Regions from separate parts of the Leclercia sp. LSNIH3 genome, predicted to be linked through region 1. Evidence: predicted binding sites of a transcription regulator. Region 1 holds the regulator's gene; each other region holds the start of a gene.

Region 1 (7,397 bases):
TATGAATTTACCGCACTGCGCGCCGCGACCCTGAGCCTGGGGCCGCTGTTACGCGGGCTGCCGCACCTGTGCGCCATTCACCAGCATCTCTATCAGGATATTTTTGACTGGGCGGGTGATATCCGCGAAATGGATATTTATCAGGGGGATACCCGATTCTGCCACTTCGCCTATATCGAAAAAGAGGGCAATGCCCTGATGCAGGATCTGGAGGAGGAGGGGTATCTCGTCGGGCTGGAGAAAGCAGATTTTATTAACCGCCTCAGCCACTACTACTGTGAAATCAACGTCCTGCACCCGTTCCGCATCGGCAATGGTATTGTTCAGCGCATCTTCTTTGAGCAGCTGGCGATCCACGCGGGCTATCAGCTCGACTGGCGCGGTATCGACCCGGAAGCGTGGGCGCAGGCCAACCAGAGCGGTGCGATGGGGGATTTGAGCGCGCTGAACACAATCTTCAGCAAAGTGGTAAGCGAAGCCCGGGAAACTGAGTAGAATAGGGCGGCCATTTTTTCGGGAGCCGCCATGATTCTGCTGATTGATAACTACGATTCTTTCACCTGGAACCTGTACCAGTATTTTTGCGAGCTGGGGGCAGAGGTGGTGGTCCGGCGCAACGACGTACTTTCTCTGGAAGATGTCGCGGCGCTGAATCCACAAAAGATCGTTATCTCTCCGGGCCCTTGCACGCCGGATGAGTCCGGGATCTCGCTGGCGGTGATTAAGCACTATGCCGGGAAAGTACCGATCCTCGGCGTCTGCCTCGGGCATCAGGCCATTGCCCAGGTCATGGGCGCAACCATTGTCCGCGCCGCGAAAGTGATGCACGGCAAAACCGCCCCGGTGACCCACAACGGTACAGGGGTGTTCTCTGGCCTGAATAATCCTCTGACCGTGACCCGCTATCACTCTCTGGTTATCGACCCGCCAACCTTGCCCGACTGCTTTGAGGTCACCGCCTGGAGCGAGACCCGGGAGATCATGGGTATCCGCCATCGCGAATGGGATCTGGAAGGGGTGCAGTTCCACCCGGAAAGCATTCTGAGCGAACAGGGCCATCAACTGCTGGCTAATTTCCTCCATCGTTGATTTTTAGTTGCCATAAAGTGATTTTTTAAGCATATTTCGTGATTATATTTTCACTTCTGCTTCTTGCTTAAAAAAGGGTGGGGTTACATGGCAACTGAACAATCTGCAATTACGCGCGCAACATTCGATGAAGTTATCCTGCCAATTTATGCACCGGCTGAGTTTATCCCGGTGAAGGGGAAAGGCAGCCGCGTCTGGGATCAGCAGGGTAAAGAGTACATTGATTTTGCGGGCGGAATTGCGGTGACGGCGTTAGGCCACTGTCACCCGGCGCTGGTCGAGGCGCTCAAAACTCAGGGTGAAACCCTGTGGCACACCAGCAACGTCTTCACCAACGAACCGGCGCTGCGTCTGGGGCGTAAAATTATCGACGCCACCTTTGCCGAGCGCGTGCTGTTTATGAACTCCGGCACCGAAGCCAACGAAACGGCCTTTAAGCTGGCGCGCTACTACGCCTCCACCCGCCATAGCCCGTTTAAAACCAAAATCATCGCCTTCCATAACGCTTTCCATGGCCGGTCGCTCTTTACGGTGACCGTGGGCGGCCAGCCTAAATATTCCGACGGCTTTGGCCCGAAACCAGCCGACATCATTCACGTGCCGTTTAACGATCTGCATGCGGTGAAAGCAGTGATGGACGATCACACCTGTGCCGTGGTGGTCGAGCCGATTCAGGGTGAAGGCGGCGTGATGGCGGCGACCCCGGAGTTCCTGCAGGGGCTGCGCGAGTTGTGCGACCAGCACCAGGCGCTGCTGGTGTTTGATGAGGTGCAGAGCGGCATGGGGCGTACCGGGAATCTGTTTGCCTATATGCATTACGGCGTGACGCCAGACATCCTGACCAGCGCCAAAGCGCTCGGCGGTGGTTTCCCGGTCAGCGCGGTGCTCACCACCCAGGATATTGCCTCGGCGTTCCACGTCGGCTCTCACGGCTCCACTTACGGCGGCAACCCGCTGGCGTGTGCGGTGGCAGGGGCGGCGTTCGATATCATTAATACGCCGGAAGTGTTGAGCGGTGTGATGACGAAGCGCGAGCAGTTTGTGAAACACCTCCAGCAGATCGATGCCCGGTACGATGTGTTCAGCGATATTCGCGGCATGGGGCTGTTGATTGGCGCCGAGCTGAAGCCGCAATACAAAGGCCGGGCGCGCGATTTCCTCTACGCCGCCGCCAGTGAAGGGGCGATGGTGCTCAACGCCGGGCCGGACGTAATGCGCTTTGCGCCGTCGCTGCTGGTGGAAAGTCAGGATATCGATGAAGGGATGACCCGCTTTGCACAGGCGGTGAAGCGCGTGGTGCAGCCGTAAGGGCGCTGCGTTTATCCTCATCCTCTCCTGCACGCAGAGGGCGCATATATAAAAAACGGTAACCTGGGGGTTACCGTTTTGCGTTTAATGCGGTGTTCGTTTCAACCGCCGGATCAACCAAATCCCATGATGCGGGCGCTGACGCCATGCCACTGACGAAATGGTGTGCATGGTGTTCAGATGCCCGAGGGTGCGCTGCAGATGTTGTTCCAGCGTGCTCATAGGACCGTAGGTCATGGTTTCGGGGGCTTCCAGGATATTCTCATCGCCGCTTTCGCCCGGTGAATCATACTCCAGACGCTGCTGGCAGCGTTGAAGGGCAATTTCACACGATTGCAGATAACGCTGCGCCAGGTCCGGCGTCAGCATCGTATGCTCCCGTGCCAGGGTCGTCATCGCGTTGATATGCTCAACGATAAACTGACTGTGGGTCACCCACAGCTTCATATCTGCCAGATATGCCGAGTTGAAGCCCGGCTCCTGCATCGCCTGGTTGAGTGAGTTGAACAGCGCGTTGTGCGCCTGGTTGATCTTCATGCGCTGCCAGGCCAGCGGCGTCGGCTGCGGATCGTCGCTGAGGATCAGGCGGATGGCTTCCTGATCGGCCTCCAGTGCATCATGGGCATTCTGGCGCAGCAGCCCGCTCTGCCACTGTGGCCACAGCCAGACCATTCCACCGAAAGCAATCAGGCAGCCAATCAGGGTATCGGCCAGCCGGGCGATAATAAATTGCTCGCCGTTCAGGGTCAGCAGTTGCAGGGTATATACCGCTGTGACCGTAAAGCCCACCGTCGCCCAGCCGTAGCTCTTGCGAATGATCAGGTAGCTCACCAGGGTCACTATCAGCATTCCGGCAAGGGTATAACCTTCCGGGACGTGTAAGTGCAGGGTCACGCCCGCGATGATCAGCCCCACCATGGTGCCGGCCGCCCGGTGAAGAATACGTACCCGCGTCGCGCTGTAGCCGTTTTGCGTCACCAGCAGCACGGTCATTAGGATCCAGTAAGGTTTCGGCAGGTGCAGCGCCATGCCCATCAGGCTGGCGATACTCAGCATCACGCTGATGCGCGCCGCATTACGCAGGGCGGCAGACTTCAGCGACAGATAGCTTTTGAGGGCGGGGAACAATGGCAGGCGTTTCTGTTTGTCGGCCATCAGATCGCGCGGATAGAGCGGGCGTTGCGTGCGCAGAACGCGGGCAATACGGCTGAAGTGCCAGGCGCAGAACTGGCCCACCGGGTTATCCGGGTGCTGACGGGCGATTTTCTCCAGCGCGCCAAGCTGCTTGTCCATGGTAAACCGGGTGGGATAACGATGATAGAGAATATCGTCAGCCAACACCCGCAGGCGTGCCGCAACGGTCTGCGCGTTCCAGCGTATCACCGCTTCGGCGTGGCTGCGCTCCACCAGCTTCTGCACCTCCTTCGGGTGATGCAGGCTGACCGAGATATGCTCCTGCAGATCCAGCCCCACCTGGAAGGTGCGCAGCAGGCGTTTGTATTCGTGATTTCTGTTGGCCGCCAGCATATGCAGCTGCTGATAACAGAGGCTGATCAGATCGACCACCTTCTGCTGGCGAGCCAGCAGCGGCGGCAACGATTTTTCAGGGTCGGTATGCTGCGTCAGCAGGGTGTATTTTGCTTCGCAATAATCGGCCAGCTGCTGATAGAGCACGCTCAAGGATTCCCGCAGCGGTTGTTCGCGCCACATCCAGAACCAGAACCAGTTAAACAGCCCGTACCAGAGGGTGCCCAGCGTATAGAGCAGTAGCGGCTCCCAGACCGGCATGTTCCCCGCCAGGCTCAGGGTAAAGATGGCCGCAATCAGCGAGGCGGGCAGCAGTCGGGCATGCAGGGCACTGATCTCTGCCGTGACCCCTAACGTCATCGCCAGCACGGTCAGAATGAGGGGCAGCGGAATATCGCGCGCCAGCAACAGCTGTACGGCCAGGCTACAGCCGGCAAACAGGCAGCCGCCAATAGTCAGGCGTTTAAAAAAGCGTTTATGCGGTGTGTCCAGGCCAGCAATGTTGCAGCAGGCAGGAACGAGGGAGAAGAGCAGGCCGTGTTGCAGATCGCCGAGGATCAAACCTACAGCCACAGGAAGACACAACACCAGCGTTTGCCGCAGTGCGTAGTTAACTTCCGGGTGATAAATGAGCCTGCGCCACATGGGTGATAGAGACAAAAACGGCGTGTCATCATGCGATGTCACGCCGTTTTAGCGGAATTAACGTGTTCCGTAAACCACGATGGTTTTACCGTGGGCAGAAATCAGGTTTTGATCTTCCAGCATTTTCAGAATACGGCCTACTGTCTCACGAGAACATCCGACGATCTGACCAATCTCCTGACGGGTAATTTTAATTTGCATACCGTCCGGGTGGGTCATGGCGTCTGGCTGTTTCGCCAGGTTCAGCAGGGTCTGAGCAATGCGGCCTGTTACGTCGAGGAAGGCGAGGTTACCCACTTTCTCGGACGTGACCTGCAGACGGCGAGCCATCTGCGAAGAGAGGCGCATCAGGATATCCGGGTTAACCTGAATGAGCTGGCGGAACTTTTTATAGGAGATCTCAGCCACTTCACACGCGGTTTTTGCACGGACCCAGGCGCTACGCTCCTGTCCTTCTTCAAACAGGCCCAGTTCGCCGATGAAATCTCCCTGATTCAGGTAAGAGAGGATCATCTCTTTGCCTTCTTCATCTTTGATCAGCACTGCCACCGAGCCTTTGACGATGTAATACAACGTTTCCGCTTTTTCACCCTGGTGAATCAGCGTGCTCTTCGATGGGTACTTATGAATATGGCAATGAGACAAGAACCATTCGAGAGTCGGGTCTGTTTGCGGTTTGCCAAGCACCATGCGCTGTTATCCTCTGTTATAAGCTGGCTCCAGAGTCTGGCTATGTACCTGTACTCTGGGGTTGCAATCGAATTCTTCCCCTTGCCTGGGGTCTGGCCTGCACAATAATTAGCAGCCTGTAATGTGTGATGTCCTCTGCATACATGTGCAACGTCAATGTATTACTGTAGCATCTCGACTGTTTTAGCATAGCTTTCGCCGCCTGTCTCCTGGTGTCTCGCTTCAGCTTGATGCAGGTCGACTTCCGTTGTCAGAATTGTTACTGACGCGTAATCTGTCAGGAAAAATGCAATCCTGGAGTTAATTAAAATGCAAGCACGTGTGAAATGGGTCGAAGGGTTAACGTTCCTTGGTGAGTCGGCTTCCGGGCACCAGATTTTAATGGATGGCAACTCCGGCGACAAAGCGCCAAGCCCGATGGAAGTTGTCCTGATGGCGGCAGGCGGATGCAGCGCGATCGACGTGGTGTCGATCCTGCAAAAAGGACGTCACGATGTGACCGACTGTGAAGTTAAGCTGACCTCAGAGCGTCGTGAAGAGGCGCCGCGCCTGTTCACCCATATCAATCTTCATTTCGTGGTCACCGGCAAACAACTGAAAGACGCTGCGATATCCCGCGCGGTGGATCTCTCTGCGGAGAAGTACTGTTCCGTAGCGCTGATGCTGGAGAAAGCGGTCAACATTACCCACTCGTATGAAGTGATCGAGGCGTAAGCCCCGGATAAAACGCCGGGCGGCACGTCGTTTGCCCGGCCAGTAGGTTTCTGTAGGCCCGTTAGCGTAGCGCCACCGGGCGACACAGCCTCAGTCGATCTTCTTCCCTTCCATCAACCGCTGCACCAGCGGCATCATGATTAACTCCATCGCCAGCCCCATCTTCCCGCCCGGGACCACCAGCGTATTGATGTGCGAGATAAACGAGCCCTGTAGCATCGCCAGTAGCCAGGGGTAATCGATATTGTCCAGATTGCGGAAATGGATCACCACGAAGCTCTCGTCCAGCGAAGGGATGCCTTTAGCGGCAAAGGGGTTCGAGGTGTCCACGGTCGGGACGCGCTGGAAGTTAATGTGGGTGCGGGAAAACTGTGGCGTCAGGAAGTTAATGTAATCCTCCATGGAGCGCACCACGGAGTCCATCACCGCCTCGCGGGAATGGCCGCGTTCGCTGGTATCCCGCGTCAGCTTCTGGATCCACTCCAGGTTGACAATAGGCACGACCCCCACCAGCAGATCAACATGGCGCGCCACGTCGTGATCCGGCGTGACTACCCCGCCATGCAGGCCTTCGTAAAAGAGGACGTCGGTCGGTTCCGGCAGCGGCTGCCAGGGGGTAAAGGTGCCTGGCACCTGGTTCCAGGGCACCGCTTCGTCATAGGTGTGCAGGTATTTGCGCGACTGGCCGGTGCCGCTCCGCCCGTATTCGGCGAAGGTTTGTTCCAGCAGGCCAAAGTCGTTCGCTTCAGGGCCAAAATAGCTGATGTGTTTGCCGAGATCGCGCGCCTTACGGATGGCCATGTCCATCTCAGGACGGGTGAAGCGGTGAAAGCTGTCGCCTTCCACTTCTGCGGCACGCAGATGCAGCTGGGAGAAGATCTTACGAAAGGCGAGGCTGGTGGTGGTGGTACCCGCACCACTCGACCCTGTAACGGCAATAACCGGATGTCTGGCAGACATAGCAACTCCCTGAATGGAAAGAGGTCGCGGTTAACCGCGAAATTGATTGCGAGGCATGATGTTGACGGTTTCGTGCAGCTCTGACCATACCACCAGCACCTCACCGCTTTGCAGCTGGCGCCTGATATCGGCCACCTTCTGCTCAAGCGAACGTTCCTGTTCACCATAATCGGTGCCTTCGCGTAACACAAAGCTTTCAATCAGATTATCCAGCGTTTCGGGAGCCAGATCTTGCCAGGGAATAATCATCTTATCGGTTCCAGGTATGTGGTCAGCCAGTCCGGGATACGCGTTTCCAGCCACATCTTCGGACGACGTAGCGTGCCGCCGACAAAGCCCACGTGCCCGCCATGTTCGGTCAGCTGATACTGCACGTTCGCGGGCAAAAACTCCTGCGCGGGTATCGAATGATGATCCATAAAAGGATCGTCTTTAGCATGAATAATCAGCACCGGTTTGGTGAT
Region 2 (7,397 bases), 1.9 Mb from region 1:
ATGGAAGCCCGTCAGAGCGAAGAGATGGCCCAGGTGCAGTCGTTCCTGAACCGTTTATGGACATTTGAGAGCAACGGCAAACAGTGGTTTAACCCGGACGTGAGCGTGATCTACCCGGACCGCATCCGTCGCCGTCCACCGGGCACCACCTCGAAAGGCCTCGGCGCACACACCGACTCCGGCGCGCTGGAGCGCTGGCTGCTCCCGGCTTATCAGCAGGTCTTCGCCCGGGTATTCGATGGCAATGTCGATCAATACGATCCCTGGAATGCCGCACACCGTACCGAAGTGGAAGAATATACCGTGGATAACACCACCAAGTGCTCGGTGTTCCGTACCTTCCAGGGCTGGACGGCGCTCTCCGACATGATCCCGGATCAGGGGCTGCTGCACGTGGTGCCGATCCCGGAAGCGATGGCGTATATCCTGCTGCGTCCGCTGCTGGATGACGTCCCGGAAGATGAGCTGTGCGGCGTGGCACCGGGTCGCGTCCTGCCGATCTCTGAGAAGTGGCACCCGCTGTTGATTGAAGCGCTGACCAGCATTCCGGCGCTGGAAGCCGGGGATTCCGTGTGGTGGCACTGCGATGTGATCCACTCGGTGGCACCGGTAGAGAACCAGCAGGGCTGGGGCAACGTGATGTACATTCCGGCGGCCCCAATGTGCGAGAAAAACCTCGCCTATGCGAAAAAGGTGAAAGCAGCGCTGGAAACCGGCGCCTCTCCGGGCGACTTCCCGCGGGAGGATTATGAGTCTGACTGGCAGTCACGCTTCACGACGGATGATTTAAATATCCACGGCAAGCGCGCGCTGGGTATGGTGTAAGTCTGGCTTTATCTCACTGATCCAGAAAGCGAAATACAAACCTGTCATACAACATTTAAATTGTGGTATGACAGGTTTTATAAATGTTAAATTGGCATGCCAATTTCCCGAGCGCCAAAAAAGACGCACTGAGATTGATCAGCGAAACAAGACGTTATCAGGAAAAGTGCGGAGGGAGAAGCGAAAGGAAAGAGGAACGGCCCTCCCCCAACGGGAAAGGGCCAGACTGAGGACAATTAGTTGTCGATGCCTTTACTGCGCAGGTAATCTTCGTAGTTACCGCTGAAGTCCACGACGCGCTCCGGCGTAATTTCAATCACGCGGGTCGCCAGCGAGCTCACGAATTCACGGTCATGGGAGACGAAGATCAGGGTACCCTGATACATCTCCAGCGCCATGTTCAGCGATTCGATAGATTCCATATCCAGGTGGTTGGTCGGTTCGTCCATCACCAGGATGTTCGGTTTTTGCATCATCAGCTTGCCGAACAGCATACGACCCTTCTCACCACCGGAGAGCACTTTGGCTGGCTTTTTGATGTCGTCCTGGCTGAACAGCAGACGGCCAAGGAAGCTGCGCACCACCTGCTCGTCATCGCCTTCCGACTTCCACTGGCTCATCCAGTCGAAAACGGTCAGATCGTTGTCGAAATCTTCGGCGTGATCCTGCGCGTAATAACCAATCTGCGCGTTCTCGGACCATTTCACGGTGCCGTGATCCGGAGTCAATTCACCCACCAGCGTTTTCAGCATGGTGGATTTACCCACGCCGTTGGCACCGAGGATAGCGATCTTCTCGCCCACTTCCAGCAGCAGGTTGAAGTTCTTGAACAGCGGGCCGTTGTCGAAACCTTTGGTCAGCTCTTCGACGGCTAAGGCGTTACGGAACAGTTTCTTGTCCTGCTCGAAGCGGATAAACGGGTTCTGACGGCTGGACGCTTTCACTTCATCCAGCTTGATTTTGTCGATCTGACGGGCGCGGGAGGTTGCCTGACGCGATTTAGAGGCGTTAGCGCTGAAGCGGCTGACGAAGGATTGCAGGTCAGCAATCTGCGCCTTTTTCTTGGCGTTATCGGCCAGCAGACGTTCACGCGCCTGGGTTGCCGCGGTCATGTATTCGTCGTAGTTACCGGCATACACGCGCAGTTCGCCGTAGTCCAGATCCGCCATGTGGGTGCAGACCATGTTCAGGAAGTGACGGTCGTGCGAGATGATGATCATGGTGCTGTTACGCTCGTTCAGCGTCTGCTCCAGCCAGCGAATGGTGTCGATGTCCAGGTTGTTCGTTGGTTCATCGAGCAGCAGGATGTCCGGGTTAGAGAACAGCGCCTGCGCCAGCAGAACACGCAGCTTCCAGCCTGGCGCGACTTCGCTCATCAGACCGTAATGTTGTTCCACCGGAATGCCCACGCCGAGCAGCAGCTCACCGGCACGGGACTCCGCAGAGTAACCGTCCATTTCGCCATACTGCACTTCAAGATCGGCCACTTTATAGCCGTCTTCTTCGCTCATTTCGGCAAGGCCGTAGATGCGATCGCGTTCCTGCTTCACTTCCCACAGCTCACCGTGGCCCATGATCACCGTATCAAGGACGGTGAACGTTTCAAAGGCGAACTGATCCTGACGCAGCTTACCGATGCGCTCGTTCGGATCGAGAGAAACGTTGCCCAGCGTCGGCTCTAAATCGCCGCCGAGGATCTTCATGAAGGTGGATTTTCCGCTACCGTTGGCACCAATCAGGCCGTAACGGTTGCCGCCGCCAAATTTGACGGAAATGTTTTCGAACAGCGGCTTACTGCCAAACTGCATAGTGACGTTGCTGGTAACTAACACGGGAGATTCCTGCGAGAAGTGTGATAAACCCAGCATTATGCCACAATTCCGAAATGAGATCCCGTGTATCAACGTAGCGCTAAACTCTAACAGGATGGAAAAAAGTGTGATTTAGTACACATCCGAATTCCATGCGGTCAGGAATGCACATATAATGCGCTCCCTAAACCGTTCTGACTTTTAAACAACCTGCCAATGTGGCACAGATACCTCGCACACCATGAATATGAAATTAACATCGCTTTTTGCGGCGGCGTTTGCCGTAGTAGGGTTTTGCAAGACCGCTTCTGCTGTCACTTATCCACTGCCAACCGACGGTAGCCGTCTGGTAGGTCAGAACCAGGTTGTGACCATTGAAGAAGGTAACACTCAGCCGCTGGAATATTTTGCTGCGGAATATCAGCTGGGCCTCTCCAACATGATGGAAGCCAACCCGGGCGTCGATCCGTATCTGCCGAAGGGCGGCACCGTGCTGAACATTCCTCAGCAGCTGATCCTGCCGGACACCGTGCATGAAGGCATCATCATTAACAGCGCCGAAATGCGTCTGTACTACTACCCGAAAGGCACCAACACCGTCATCGTGCTGCCAATCGGTATCGGCCAGTTGGGTAAAGATACCCCGATGAACTGGACCACCAAAGTCGAGCGTAAGAAAGCTGGCCCAACCTGGACGCCAACCGCGAAAATGCACGCGGAATACATTGCCGCGGGCGAGCCGCTGCCAGCCGTTGTTCCTGCTGGCCCGGATAACCCGATGGGTCTGTACGCTCTCTATATCGGCCGTCTGTATGCGATCCACGGCACCAACGCCAACTTCGGTATCGGCCTGCGCGTGAGCCACGGCTGTGTACGTCTGCGTAACGACGACATTAAATTCCTGTTCGAGAACGTGCCGGTTGGTACTCGCGTGCAGTTCATCAACGAGCCGGTAAAAGCGACTACCGAGCCAGATGGCAGCCGTTACCTCGAAGTGCATAACCCGCTCTCTACCAGCGAAGATCAGATCGACAACAACGTCACCGTTCCGGTCACCCTGACCAGCAACGTGCAGGCCATCACCGGCCAGCAGGACGTGGATGCGAACATCGTTGAGCAAGCGATCAACAACCGTTCCGGTATGCCGGTTCGTCTGAACTGATCGTAACAGGAACAATTCTGTTGTTACTGTGGAATTGTTCCGTTCACTAAAGCATCTCTGCTTTTATGCCCATCCCGCTGCGGTGAACATGTTAAGGGGGCTACTGCCGCTCCCTTAACCATCCCGGCTCCCGGCAAAGAAAATCGCCGTTTCGAGAAATATTCGTCTCACCCCTTTGGTGCTAGCGCAGGCGCTGTTCAACATTGCTCCTGGCAATGTTGTCTTCGGCTTATTCCCTCCGGCTATCGGGTCCGGCGTGATTCTACATCCATCCAGGTCCGCATCCATGTGCCTCAACCCGGCATGCGGTCAACGCCTCAGCGATTTTCAGCCGGACTCATCCCTCCTTCCAGCTTCTCAGCCACGTGAATGTGGCACGGGTGTTGAGTCCCCGCTGAAATCGGCGAACCGGAGACCGGTTGACAAGGGCTGGCCGCCAGGGATGGCGGCCAGAGGCGAATCGAGACAGGATGTCGAGTTGAGCCGACCGCAGGCAGTCGGTCGGGAGGTGAGCGTAGTGCGAAGCACCGATTTCGTTGCGGGGCCGCGGGGATTGATAAGGGGGCCGCGGTGGCCCCCTTATCACGTTCACAGGTTCCGTTCATTTCATATTCTGCTGGAAATAAGGTGAACGGAACGCACCACCGTATCGACCAGAAAACGATAAAAAGCTACTGCTGCGCCAGCTGATTACGCCGGTACTCCCCCTGTCGTACCAGCATCCAGCCTGGGTATTCCCTCGGCAGCGCGCTGACGGCATCCAGCTGTTTCAGCTCCTCATCGCTCAGGCGAATCGCGGTTGCGGCAATATTGTCATCCAGCTGATCGACCCGTTTCGCGCCAATAATCACGCTGGTCACCGCTTTTTGATGCAGCAGCCACGCCAGGGCAATTTGCGCCACGGAAACGCCCTTGCTCCCGGCAATGTGGCGCATCACATCCACGCAGTCGAATGCCCGCGTTTTATCCACCGGCGGGAAGTCAAATTCCTGGCGACGGCCACCGCCCTGCACCTGCCCGTCGCGGCTGTATTTGCCGCTCAGCAAGCCGCCCGCCAGCGGGCTCCAGACCATCAACCCGACACCTTCGCTTTGTAACATCGGCACCAGCTCACGCTCCAGGTCACGCCCGGCAAGGGTGTAATAGGCCTGTAATGAGGCAAAACGTGCCAGCCCGAGCCGTTCGGAAATGCCCAGTGCCTTCATGATTTGCCAGGCTGCCCAGTTCGATACTCCGATATAGCGTACATGCCCGTGCTGGACGAGGTTATCCAGGGCATAAAGCGTCTCTTCAATCGGGGTGGCCGGGTCAAAACCGTGCAACTGATAGAGATCGATATGATCGAGCTGCATACGGCGCAGGCTCTCTTTCACGCTGCTGATGATGTGATACCGCGAGCTACCGCGTGAGTTCACCCCCGCCGTGCCCGTTTCGCCAAACACCTTGGTGGCAATCACCACGTTTTCGCGCGGTATCTTCAGGTTTTTCAACGCCTGGCCGGTGATCTCTTCTGAACGCCCTTCGGAATAGACGTTGGCTGTATCAATAAAATTGATCCCGGCGTCCAGCGCACGCCCGACCAGCTGCTCGGCATCCTGTTGCTGGAGCTGACCTATCTTGCCCCACATGCCGCCTTCGCCGCCAAAAGTCATGGTGCCGAGGCAGAGCTCAGAAACAAACAGGCCGGTATTACCCAGTTTTTGATATCGCATTTGACGCTCCTCGTATGTTGAGTACCCGATAGTTATACCCGGCTCACGCCGATAGCGAATGTGCGGTTCCTGCCCGTTTCTTGCCCAATCCTCTGAACTTATCCGCGCGGGGCGTCGCCAAAGACGGCGTACTCCGGCAGCTGCACCTGCTGATACGGCTCCCAGCCACCGCCCAGGGCTTTATAGAGCGCCACCAGATCCAGCGCGCTCTGGACCCGGGCCTGATCCCGCTGCTGCTGCGCCTGAGCCAACTGGCGCTGCGCATCCAGCACGTCGATAAAGGTCGCGATCCCCTGGCGATAGCTGCTGCTCGCCAGATCAAAGGCGTTTTGCAGCGCATCGATGGTTTTGCTTAATCCCGCCTCCCGCTTCTGATCGGTGCGGTAGCTGACCAGCGCGTTTTCCACATCGCCCAGGGCGGTGAGCACCGTCTGACGATATTCCAGTACGGCGGCACCCTGCTGTGCGCGGGCGACCTTCACGCTGGAGACCAACCGCCCGCCCTGGAAGATGGGGATGGAGACTTGTGGCCCGACGCTGTAGAAGTGGCTGCTCCAGTCGGTGAGCCAGCTGGCTTCGCTGTTACGCAGGCCAAACTGGCCGCTGAGCGAGACGCTGGGGAACAGTTGCGCCACCGACACGCCGATCTGCGCGGTGGCCGCATGCAGATTCGCCTCGGCTTCACGCACGTCCGGGCGTCGCCGCGCCAGCGTAGAGGGAATACCGGTGGGAACAATCTCCGGCAGCGCAGGCAGCGGTTTGCTGGCCTGTAGTTCGCCATCCAGCGCCCCCGGGGGTTTGCCAAGCAGGATCGCCAGGCCGTTCATCGCCTGCCGCGCCTGGGCTTCATATTGCGGAAGCTGCGCCTCCAGGTTGCCAAGCTGGGCGCGGGCGTTCTCCACGTCCATCTGCGGTGACAGCCCGCCGCGCTGGCGGCTGTCGGTCAGCTCCAGCGTCTGCTGCGCGCTCTCGATCTGGGTGTTAAGGGTGGCGATACTGCTCTGGGCGCCGCGCAGCTGTAACCAGCCGCGGGCCACTTCGGCCTCCAGCGACACCAGGGCATCGTTACGCTGCTCGATGGCTGCCTGCTGTTGCGCGTCGGCGGCTTCTACCTGACGGCGCACCTTGCCCCATAAATCCAGCTCCCACTGGGCATCAAAGCTGCCCTGGTAGAGGTTAATGGGCTGGGTCAGCGGCCCCAGCGCGCCGCGCAGTTCGGGATCGACGTCATCCAGCTGATCGTACACGCCGTGGGATTTCAGTTCTCCCTCCAGCCCCAGCTGCTGCCGGGTGGCCTGCAAATTACCATTCACCGCCGGGAAGAAGGCACCGCCCGCCTGGTTGATCTGTTCCCGTGCCCCCGCGATGCGCAGCACGGTTTGCTGCAGCGACAGGTTACCGGCAATGGCGCGTTCAATCAGGCTGTCCAGTTGCGGATCGCCAAAGGTTTTCCACCAACGAGGATTGATGGCCGTTGACGCGGTTTGCGATTTTACGCCGCCGTCGCCCGGATCGTTCCAGTGCGTCGGGGTGTTGGGCGCGGGCTGCTGGTAGTCTGGCCCCACGGCGCAGCCTGCCAGCAACAGCATTAACATCAGGGGGCTTAAACGTCTGCAAATCATCAGTGTGCTCCTGCACTCCCCTCGCTCTTAACCGGCGAGAGCAACAAACAAAACGGAATCAGTAAAAAGGCCACCGCGCTCAGAATGGTGAAAACGTCCACGTAGGCCAGGAAACGCGACTGTTCGATCATCGCCTGATACATGCGCCCGGTGGCAATGCCGGTGGGGTCGCCCACCTGGGTGGTAAAGTTCTGGATCGCCTGCGCCATCTCGCGGAGCGTTTGCTGGAACGGCTCGTCGAATGCCGAAGTGTGGGTGGCCAGAT
Region 3 (7,397 bases), 190 kb from region 1:
CTTGCCTTCGAACGGGGCGACTTTATCCTGCAGCAGCGCCAGCTGATCGGCAATCATTGGCGGGAACAGGTCACGGCGGGTGGAGAGCATCTGGCCGAACTTGATCCAGACCGGTCCCAGCTCCTGAAGAGCCAACCGCAGTCTTTCACCAAGCAGTTTGTCCTGATGGCGATTAGGCATCCAGAATAGCGTTCGTCGCCAGATACGCAGCGGCATTGTGATACGCATTCTGGGGATAAGTTCGTCCAGACCGTAGCTCAAAAAGGTGCGGATGATAAAGTAGAGGCGCCGAATTTCACCAGGCGTCATTTGCCCTCCAGTTTTTCAAGCCGTTTTGTCAGTGCATCGACCGAACGCTCAACGGCTGCGGTCTCTTCTGCGAACCATGCTGCTTCCAGCGGGCCTGGCGCCATGCGCCACTCCTCGGTAAGCACTTCTCCGGCGTAGCGCTGCTGGCGCTGAAAACCCTTTTTCAGCAACGAGGCACCGCCGCGCAGTACTTTACTGATCCCTTCAGCGGCAATATCGCCTGTCCAGGGAGCCAGCAATTCTGCCGGGTCAAACTCGGCCAGGTCAGCCAGGGAGACAAAGTTTTGCACCACCTGGAGATCGCCCTGAACCTCCAGCTCGCCGCTACGGATCAGGGCGGTAAGCTGCTGGCGATCGCGCAGTTTGGGTAACGTGCTCATGTGGGTAATGACGGAGCAATCGGCCTCGCCTTCCCACTCGCCGAGCACGTCGAGCTGACGCTCGCTGAATACCAGCACCAGCGGGGTCGAAAACTCTTTTAATACCACCCGCAGCACTTTGCCGTTCAGACGCTGACGCGCCGTTTTCAGCGCAGGAGACCGATAAAGAAACGTATTCAGTACGTTTTCCACACCGGCTGTGATCAAGGGTTTAAACGGCATTCGCCACCTCCACTCAGAACTTATAACCGCGATGTAGCGCGACAACGCCTGCCGTCATGTTGAAGTAGTCAACATTGTCAAAGCCTGCATCCTGCATCATGGCTTTTAAGGTGTCCTGATTTGGGTGCATACGGATGGATTCAGCCAGGTAACGATAGCTGTCTGCATCGTTGGCCACCATTTCGCCAATACGTGGCAGGATGTGGAACGAATAGGCGTCGTACGCTTTGCTCAGCGGCTCAATAATTGGTTTTGAGAATTCCAGCACCAGCAGGCGTCCACCCGGTTTCAGCACGCGGTACATGGAACGCAGCGCCTTCTCTTTATCGGTGACGTTACGCAGACCGAAAGAGATAGTGATGCAGTCAAAGGTGTTATCCGGGAAAGGCAGCGCTTCAGCGTTCGCCTGGACATATTCAACGTTGCCGACCACGCCAATATTGCGCAGTTTCTCACGGCCCATTTTCAACATGGAGTCGTTGATATCAGCCAGCACAACACGGCCCGTTTCGCCCACCAGACGCGAGAATTTCGCTGTCAGGTCGCCGGTGCCGCCAGCCAGATCCAGCACGGTTTGCCCACGACGCACGCCGCTACAATCAATAGTGAAGCGCTTCCACAAGCGATGAATGCCGAATGACATCAGGTCATTCATTACATCGTACTTCGCCGCCACGGAATGGAAAACGTGGGCCACCATGTCAGCTTTCTGCGCTTTAGCGACAGTCTGAAAGCCAAAGTGCGTTGTGTCTTGTGAATCTTCAACCATCTTAGAGCCTGCTTATCAGTCAAATGTTTGAGAAGTGTAACAGATTGGGCGCATTTGCCCTACGTTTCAACCACCCCAGGAATAACGTTCCAGGGGGCTGCCGACGCCTGTTTGCCTGCTAAGGTATTGTTTATATTTTAAACGGGACTATCACTGCGCAGCCGGTACTCTTCATCCTGAGACGTGGCCTGTTCGACCATTTCAGGATTAATCTCGCGTTTTACCTCTACGCCAAGGCTGCGGAACGATTCGGCCTGGGCCAGCAGGTTGCCGCGCCCGGAGGCCAGTTTTTTCATCGCCTGGCGATAGTTATCCTGAGCGCGATCCAGGCTCTGCCCGACCGATGACATATCATCGACGAACAGGCGCATTTTGTCATACAGGCGGCTGGCGCGATCGGCAATCTGTTGGGCATTGCGGCTCTGGTGCTCGTAGCGCCACAGGTTAGCAATGGTGCGCAGCGCCACCAGCAACGTGGTAGGGCTGACCAGCATAATGTTGTTTTTCAGCGCTTCAGAGATCAGCTCCGGCTGGCGGTCCAGCGCCACCAGGAAGGCCGGTTCAACCGGGATGAACATCAGCACGTAGTCAAGCGAACGCAGGCCAGGCAGTTGCTGATAATCTTTGCGCCCCAGCAGACGAATGTGGTTACGCACAGAGGCGATATGTTCCTGCAACGCCGACTCGCGGGTGTAGTCATCTTCGGCGTTGAAGTACCGCTCATAGGCTACCAGGGTCATTTTGGCATCGATGACCACGTCCTTTTCTTGCGGCAGACGAACAATGACGTCGGGCTGCATTCGCGCACGGGTCTCGGTTTCAATGCTGACCTGAGTTTGATATTCATGGCCCTCGCGCAGACCAGAGGCCTCCAGCACGCGGGTTAGAACCACTTCACCCCAGTTGCCCTGGGTTTTATTGTCGCCTTTCAGCGCCCGGGTGAGGTTGATCGCCTCCTGCGCCATCTGGGCATTCAGTTGCTGGAGATTACGGATTTCATGAGCCAGCGTGTGGCGCTCCCGCGCCTCCTGACCAAAGCTGTCCTGGACCTGGCGACGAAAGCCGTCCAGCTGTTCGCGCAGGGGCGTTAGCAGGCCGTTCAGGCTCTGACGATTTTGTTCATCGACGCGGCGGTTACTCTGCTCAAAGATACGGTTGGCGAGATTTTCGAACTGCTCACTCAGGCGCTGCTCGCTGTTGATCATCTGGCGGATTTTGTCTTCCGCATGCAGCTGGGTGGACTCCAGACGGGTAGTGACTTCGCGCAGGTCGGCTTCCAGCGAGGTATTGATATCCCGCAAATTACGCAGTTCGTTATTGAGTAACTCGCATTCATCGCGCCAGTGCCCGCTCTGCGCCGTTTGTTGTTTTAGCGCACTTAAGTCGGCCACCATCTCTTCGCGTTCGGCAAGCTGCTCGGCTTTTTGCTGCGCATGCTGGTAGCTGGCGAGCAACCAGCCTACGCCGACGCTGACCAGCGCAATAACGGCATAAAAAAGGACAGAAATATCCACGACGCCCCCTGCATCAAGGTATGACCCGCACAAAATAGAATTGTGCTGTATAAACGTCCAGTTTGAAAAGGGTTTTCTGCGAGGCGCTACGCAAAGAAAAAGGCCGAACAGGTCGGCCTTTGGCAGAGAAAAGGGGAAATTACAGCAGGCGACGGGCCGCTTCTACCACGATTTTCACCGCGTGGCTTTCGGTCTGCTTCATGGTCTCAGCGTTCGGGATCTCTTGCTGGGTACGGTTAACGATCACACCCGCAACCATACCGGCACGCAGGCCCTGGCTTGCACACATGGTCAGCAGCGTGGCTGATTCCATTTCATAGTTCATAACGCCCATAGACTGCCACTCTTCCATCGAACCTTTGAAGCGGTTAACGACGCGACCGGAGAAGGTGTCGTAGCGCTCCTGGCCCGGATAGAAGGTATCAGAGGAGGCGGTGACACCAATGTGAGTCGTCGCGCCAACGGATTTTGCGGCTTCCACCAGCGCGGTGGTGCACTCGAAATCGGCCACAGCCGGGAATTCCATTGGAGCAAAGTGCAGGCTCGCACCATCCAGACGAACGGACGCCGTGGTCACCAGGACATCGCCAACGTTGATATGCGGCTGGATCGCACCGGTCGTGCCGATACGCAGGAAAGTACGAATGCCCAGCTGTGCCAGCTCTTCAACAGCAATAGAGGTAGACGGGCCACCGATACCGGTAGAGCACACGATCACCGCTTTGCCGTCCAGCTCTGCCCGCCAGGTCGTAAATTCGCGATGGGCTGCCAGCTTAACCGGCTTATCCATCAGCGCGGCGATCTTTTCCACACGCTCAGGATCGCCAGGGACGATAGCGAGCGTAGCCCCTTGTAAATCGTTTTTAGTGAGGCCGAGATGAAAAACATCAGACTTAGACATAGAAAACTCCTCTGGGGGTCAGTTTGTCAGCAGAAGCAAAACGGTACTTTACCGAAGGATCCGGCTCAGTTTCGTGACGGACATCACCATGAATAAAATTGATTGCAGTTAATTACCATGAAATAGTGATTAACATCACATTAACGACTTATATCGTTATCTGTTGCACAAAAGATAGCCTGTTTCGGGCACTGTGGATTGTTAACCTGCGGACTATATTTACTTTTGCGCTAATTGGTACGGAGAATGCCATGACTGGAAAATCTGGATTTGCCCCTGCTGCAGACTTGCAAGCCTCAACCGTTGTCACTACGCCCGACGAAGCCATTACCGCCGGGGAGACCTCCATTCCGACCCAGGGCGATAATATGCCCGCTTATCATGCCCGGCCTAAAAATGCGCAAGGGGCATTGCCGATCGTCATTGTGGTTCAGGAAATTTTCGGCGTGCATGAGCACATTCGCGATATCTGCCGTCGCCTGGCGCTGGAAGGCTATCTGGCCATCGCGCCTGAACTCTATTTCCGTCAGGGTGACCCGAACGATTACAGCGACATTCCCACCCTGTACAGCAATCTGGTCACTAAAGTACCGGATGCACAGGTGCTGGCGGATCTTGACCACGTTGCCAACTGGGCGGCGCGCAATGGTGGCGATGCCCACCGTCTGCTGGCGACCGGCTTCTGCTGGGGCGGACGTATCAGTTGGCTGTATGCCGCGCACAACCCCCAGCTAAAAGCTGCCGTGGCCTGGTATGGCAAGCTGGTGGGCGAGAAGACGTTGAATTCACCGAAGCATCCGGTCGATATCGCCACCGATTTGAACGCACCGGTGCTTGGACTCTATGGGGCAGAAGATACCGGTATCCCGCTTGATACCGTGGAGACCATGCGCCAGGCCCTGCGCGCGGCAAACGCCACGGCGGAGATTGTGGTCTACCCGGAAGCCGGGCATGCGTTTAATGCTGACTATCGTCCGAGCTATCATGCCGAATCAGCCAAAGATGGCTGGGCACGGATGCTGGCGTGGTTTGCGCAGTATGGCAATAAGAAGTAACCACAGGACCGGTAAAGACAATCCATTGCCGGGTAGCATCTTGCTTTACCCGGCCCTACAGCTGAACAGCTCTGTGGTTTTGTAGGCCCGGTAAGCGTAGCGCCGCCGGGCAAACTGCCGATGTTATGACGCCTGACGCAAATTCTGCGCAGCTTTCACCATATTTGCCAGCGCGGCCCGGGTTTCCGGCCAGCCGCGGGTTTTGAGGCCGCAATCCGGGTTAACCCACAGGCGCTCTGCCGGAATACGCTGCGCCGCTTTCTGCAACAGGGCTTCAATCCACTCCACACTCGGGACGTTCGGGGAGTGAATGTCGTATACCCCCGGCCCGATTTCGTTCGGGTAGTCGAACTCTTCAAATGACTCCAGCAACTCCATATCGGAACGCGAGGTCTCAATGGTAATCACGTCGGCATCCAGTGCAGCGATGGAGTCCATGATGTCGTTGAACTCGCAGTAACACATGTGAGTGTGGATCTGGGTGTCATCTTTCGCTACCGCGGCGTTGATGCGGAAAGCTTCCACACCCCACTGAAGGTAGGCATCCCAGTCACTGCGGCGCAGCGGCAGACCTTCGCGTAGCGCCGGTTCGTCGATCTGGATGATGCCGATCCCTGCGGCTTCCAGATCGGCTACTTCGTCACGCAGCGCCAGGGCAATCTGTTTGGCGATGGTTTCACGGGTGACATCTTCACGCGGGAAGGACCAGCACAAAATCGTCACCGGACCTGTCAGCATACCTTTTACTGGCTTGTCGGTCAGGGATTGGGCGAATTTTGCCCATTCCACGGTGATCGCCTCAGGACGGCTGACATCGCCGATCACCACAGGCGGTTTCACGCAGCGGGAGCCGTAGCTCTGCACCCAGCCATTTTGCGTAAAGACGAACCCGTCGAGGTGTTCACCGAAATACTCCACCATGTCATTACGCTCGGCTTCACCATGGACCAGCACGTCCAGCCCCAGGCGCTCCTGCTCCACAATCGCCTGCTTAATGTGTTCGGCGATACCTGTGCGGTAGTTGCCCGCATCAAGGTTGCCCTTTTTGAAGTCCAGACGCAGGCCGCGGATCTCGGTAGTCTGCGGGAAGGAGCCGATGGTAGTGGTCGGCCAGGCTGGCAGGTTGAAGCGCGCGCGCTGGGCTTCGGCACGAACCTCATACGGACTCTGGCGTTGGCTGTCCTGAGCCGTGATGGCCGCCAGACGTTTTTCCACGGCGGCATTGTGCACGCGCGTCGAGTGGCGACGGGCCTGAATCGGGGCGCTCCATTCAGTGATCGCCGCCGTGTCGCCCGTATTCAATGCATCGCGCAGCAGGGCCAGCTCTTCACATTTTTGCAGAGCGAAGGCAAACCAGCTTTTCACTTCTGCATCCAGCCGTGTTTCAACGCTCAGGTCGATTGGGCTGTGTAACAATGAACACGAGGAAGCTACCCACAGATCACGTTTACCGACAATGCCTTTAATCTGTGCATATTTTTCTGTCAGATCGGCACGCCAGACGTTACGACCGTTCACCAGTCCTGCCGAGAGCAGCCAGTCGGACGGCAGACGATGGTGCAGTTCAGTCACCTCATCTTTGCCGTGAACCAGATCCACATGGAGTCCCTGCACTGGCAGCGCGGTAATGGTGTCGAGGTTTGGCGTGACACCCTCGAAATAGGTGGTCAACAGCAGCTTAACCTGGCCCGCAAGCGCATCGTACGCCGGTTTGAAGGCCTCCAGCCACGCCTGCGGCAGCTCCAGTACCAGTGCAGGTTCGTCAATCTGCACCCACTCAATACCGCGTTTCGCCAGTTCAGCCAGGAACTGTTGATACACCGGCAGGATGTCGTTCAGCAGGCTCAGGCGGTCAAAATGCTCGCCCTTCACTTTGCCCAGCCACAGATACGTTACCGGCCCCAGCAGCACGGGTTTGATCTTGTGGCCCAGCGCCAGGGCTTCGTCCACTTCGTCCAGCAACTGGGTCCAGGTCAGTTTGAACTGCTGACCTTTGACGAACTCTGGCACCATGTAGTGGTAGTTCGTGTTAAACCATTTGGTCATTTCCGCCGCTGCCGCTGGCTCACCCGTCGGGGCGCGGCCACGGCCAATACGGAACAGGGTGTCGATATCTACCGATCCATCGTTGTTCTGATGACGAGCCGGCACGTTGCCAAGCAGCAGGCTGGTGGTCAGAACATGGTCGTACCAGGCGAAATCGCCCACCGGCAGCAGGTCAATACCGGCCTGCTTCTGCTGGTTCCA

What was found. The regulator CRP, encoded in region 1, controls carbon source genes, mostly activating them, when cyclic AMP is high. The targets are predictions, from matches to a motif close to ATGTGANNNNNNTCACAT.
Region 2: the regulator CRP is predicted to act here: its motif matches at 2,762-2,779, upstream of C3F35_RS04575 (ABC-F family ATPase).
Region 3: the regulator CRP is predicted to act here: its motif matches at 4,219-4,236, upstream of udp (uridine phosphorylase).

Annotation. Positions count from the first base shown of each region.
Region 1 is NZ_CP026387.1:2,843,728-2,851,124, forward strand. It holds gene C3F35_RS13700 (putative adenosine monophosphate-protein transferase Fic) at 1-495, shown strand, start outside; gene pabA (aminodeoxychorismate synthase component 2) at 526-1,089, shown strand; gene argD (bifunctional acetylornithine/succinyldiaminopimelate transaminase) at 1,177-2,397, shown strand; gene C3F35_RS13715 (YccS/YhfK family putative transporter) at 2,482-4,569, opposite strand; gene crp (cAMP-activated global transcriptional regulator CRP) at 4,627-5,259, opposite strand; gene C3F35_RS13725 (OsmC family protein) at 5,569-5,973, shown strand; gene C3F35_RS13730 (phosphoribulokinase) at 6,064-6,933, opposite strand; gene C3F35_RS13735 (YheU family protein) at 6,964-7,182, opposite strand; gene C3F35_RS13740 (hydrolase) at 7,179-7,397, opposite strand, start outside.
Region 2 is NZ_CP026387.1:937,481-944,877, forward strand. It holds gene C3F35_RS04570 (DUF1479 domain-containing protein) at 1-825, shown strand, start outside; gene C3F35_RS04575 (ABC-F family ATPase) at 1,062-2,657, opposite strand; gene ldtB (L,D-transpeptidase) at 2,878-3,798, shown strand; gene C3F35_RS04585 (aldo/keto reductase) at 4,470-5,510, opposite strand; gene C3F35_RS04590 (efflux transporter outer membrane subunit) at 5,609-7,132, opposite strand; gene C3F35_RS04595 (DHA2 family efflux MFS transporter permease subunit) at 7,132-7,397, opposite strand, start outside.
Region 3 is NZ_CP026387.1:2,658,329-2,665,725, reverse strand. It holds gene ubiB (ubiquinone biosynthesis regulatory protein kinase UbiB) at 1-309, opposite strand, end outside; gene ubiJ (ubiquinone biosynthesis protein UbiJ) at 306-911, opposite strand; gene ubiE (bifunctional demethylmenaquinone methyltransferase/2-methoxy-6-polyprenyl-1,4-benzoquinol methylase UbiE) at 925-1,680, opposite strand; gene rmuC (DNA recombination protein RmuC) at 1,818-3,194, opposite strand; gene udp (uridine phosphorylase) at 3,334-4,095, opposite strand; gene C3F35_RS12840 (dienelactone hydrolase family protein) at 4,347-5,150, shown strand; gene metE (5-methyltetrahydropteroyltriglutamate--homocysteine S-methyltransferase) at 5,274-7,397, opposite strand, start outside.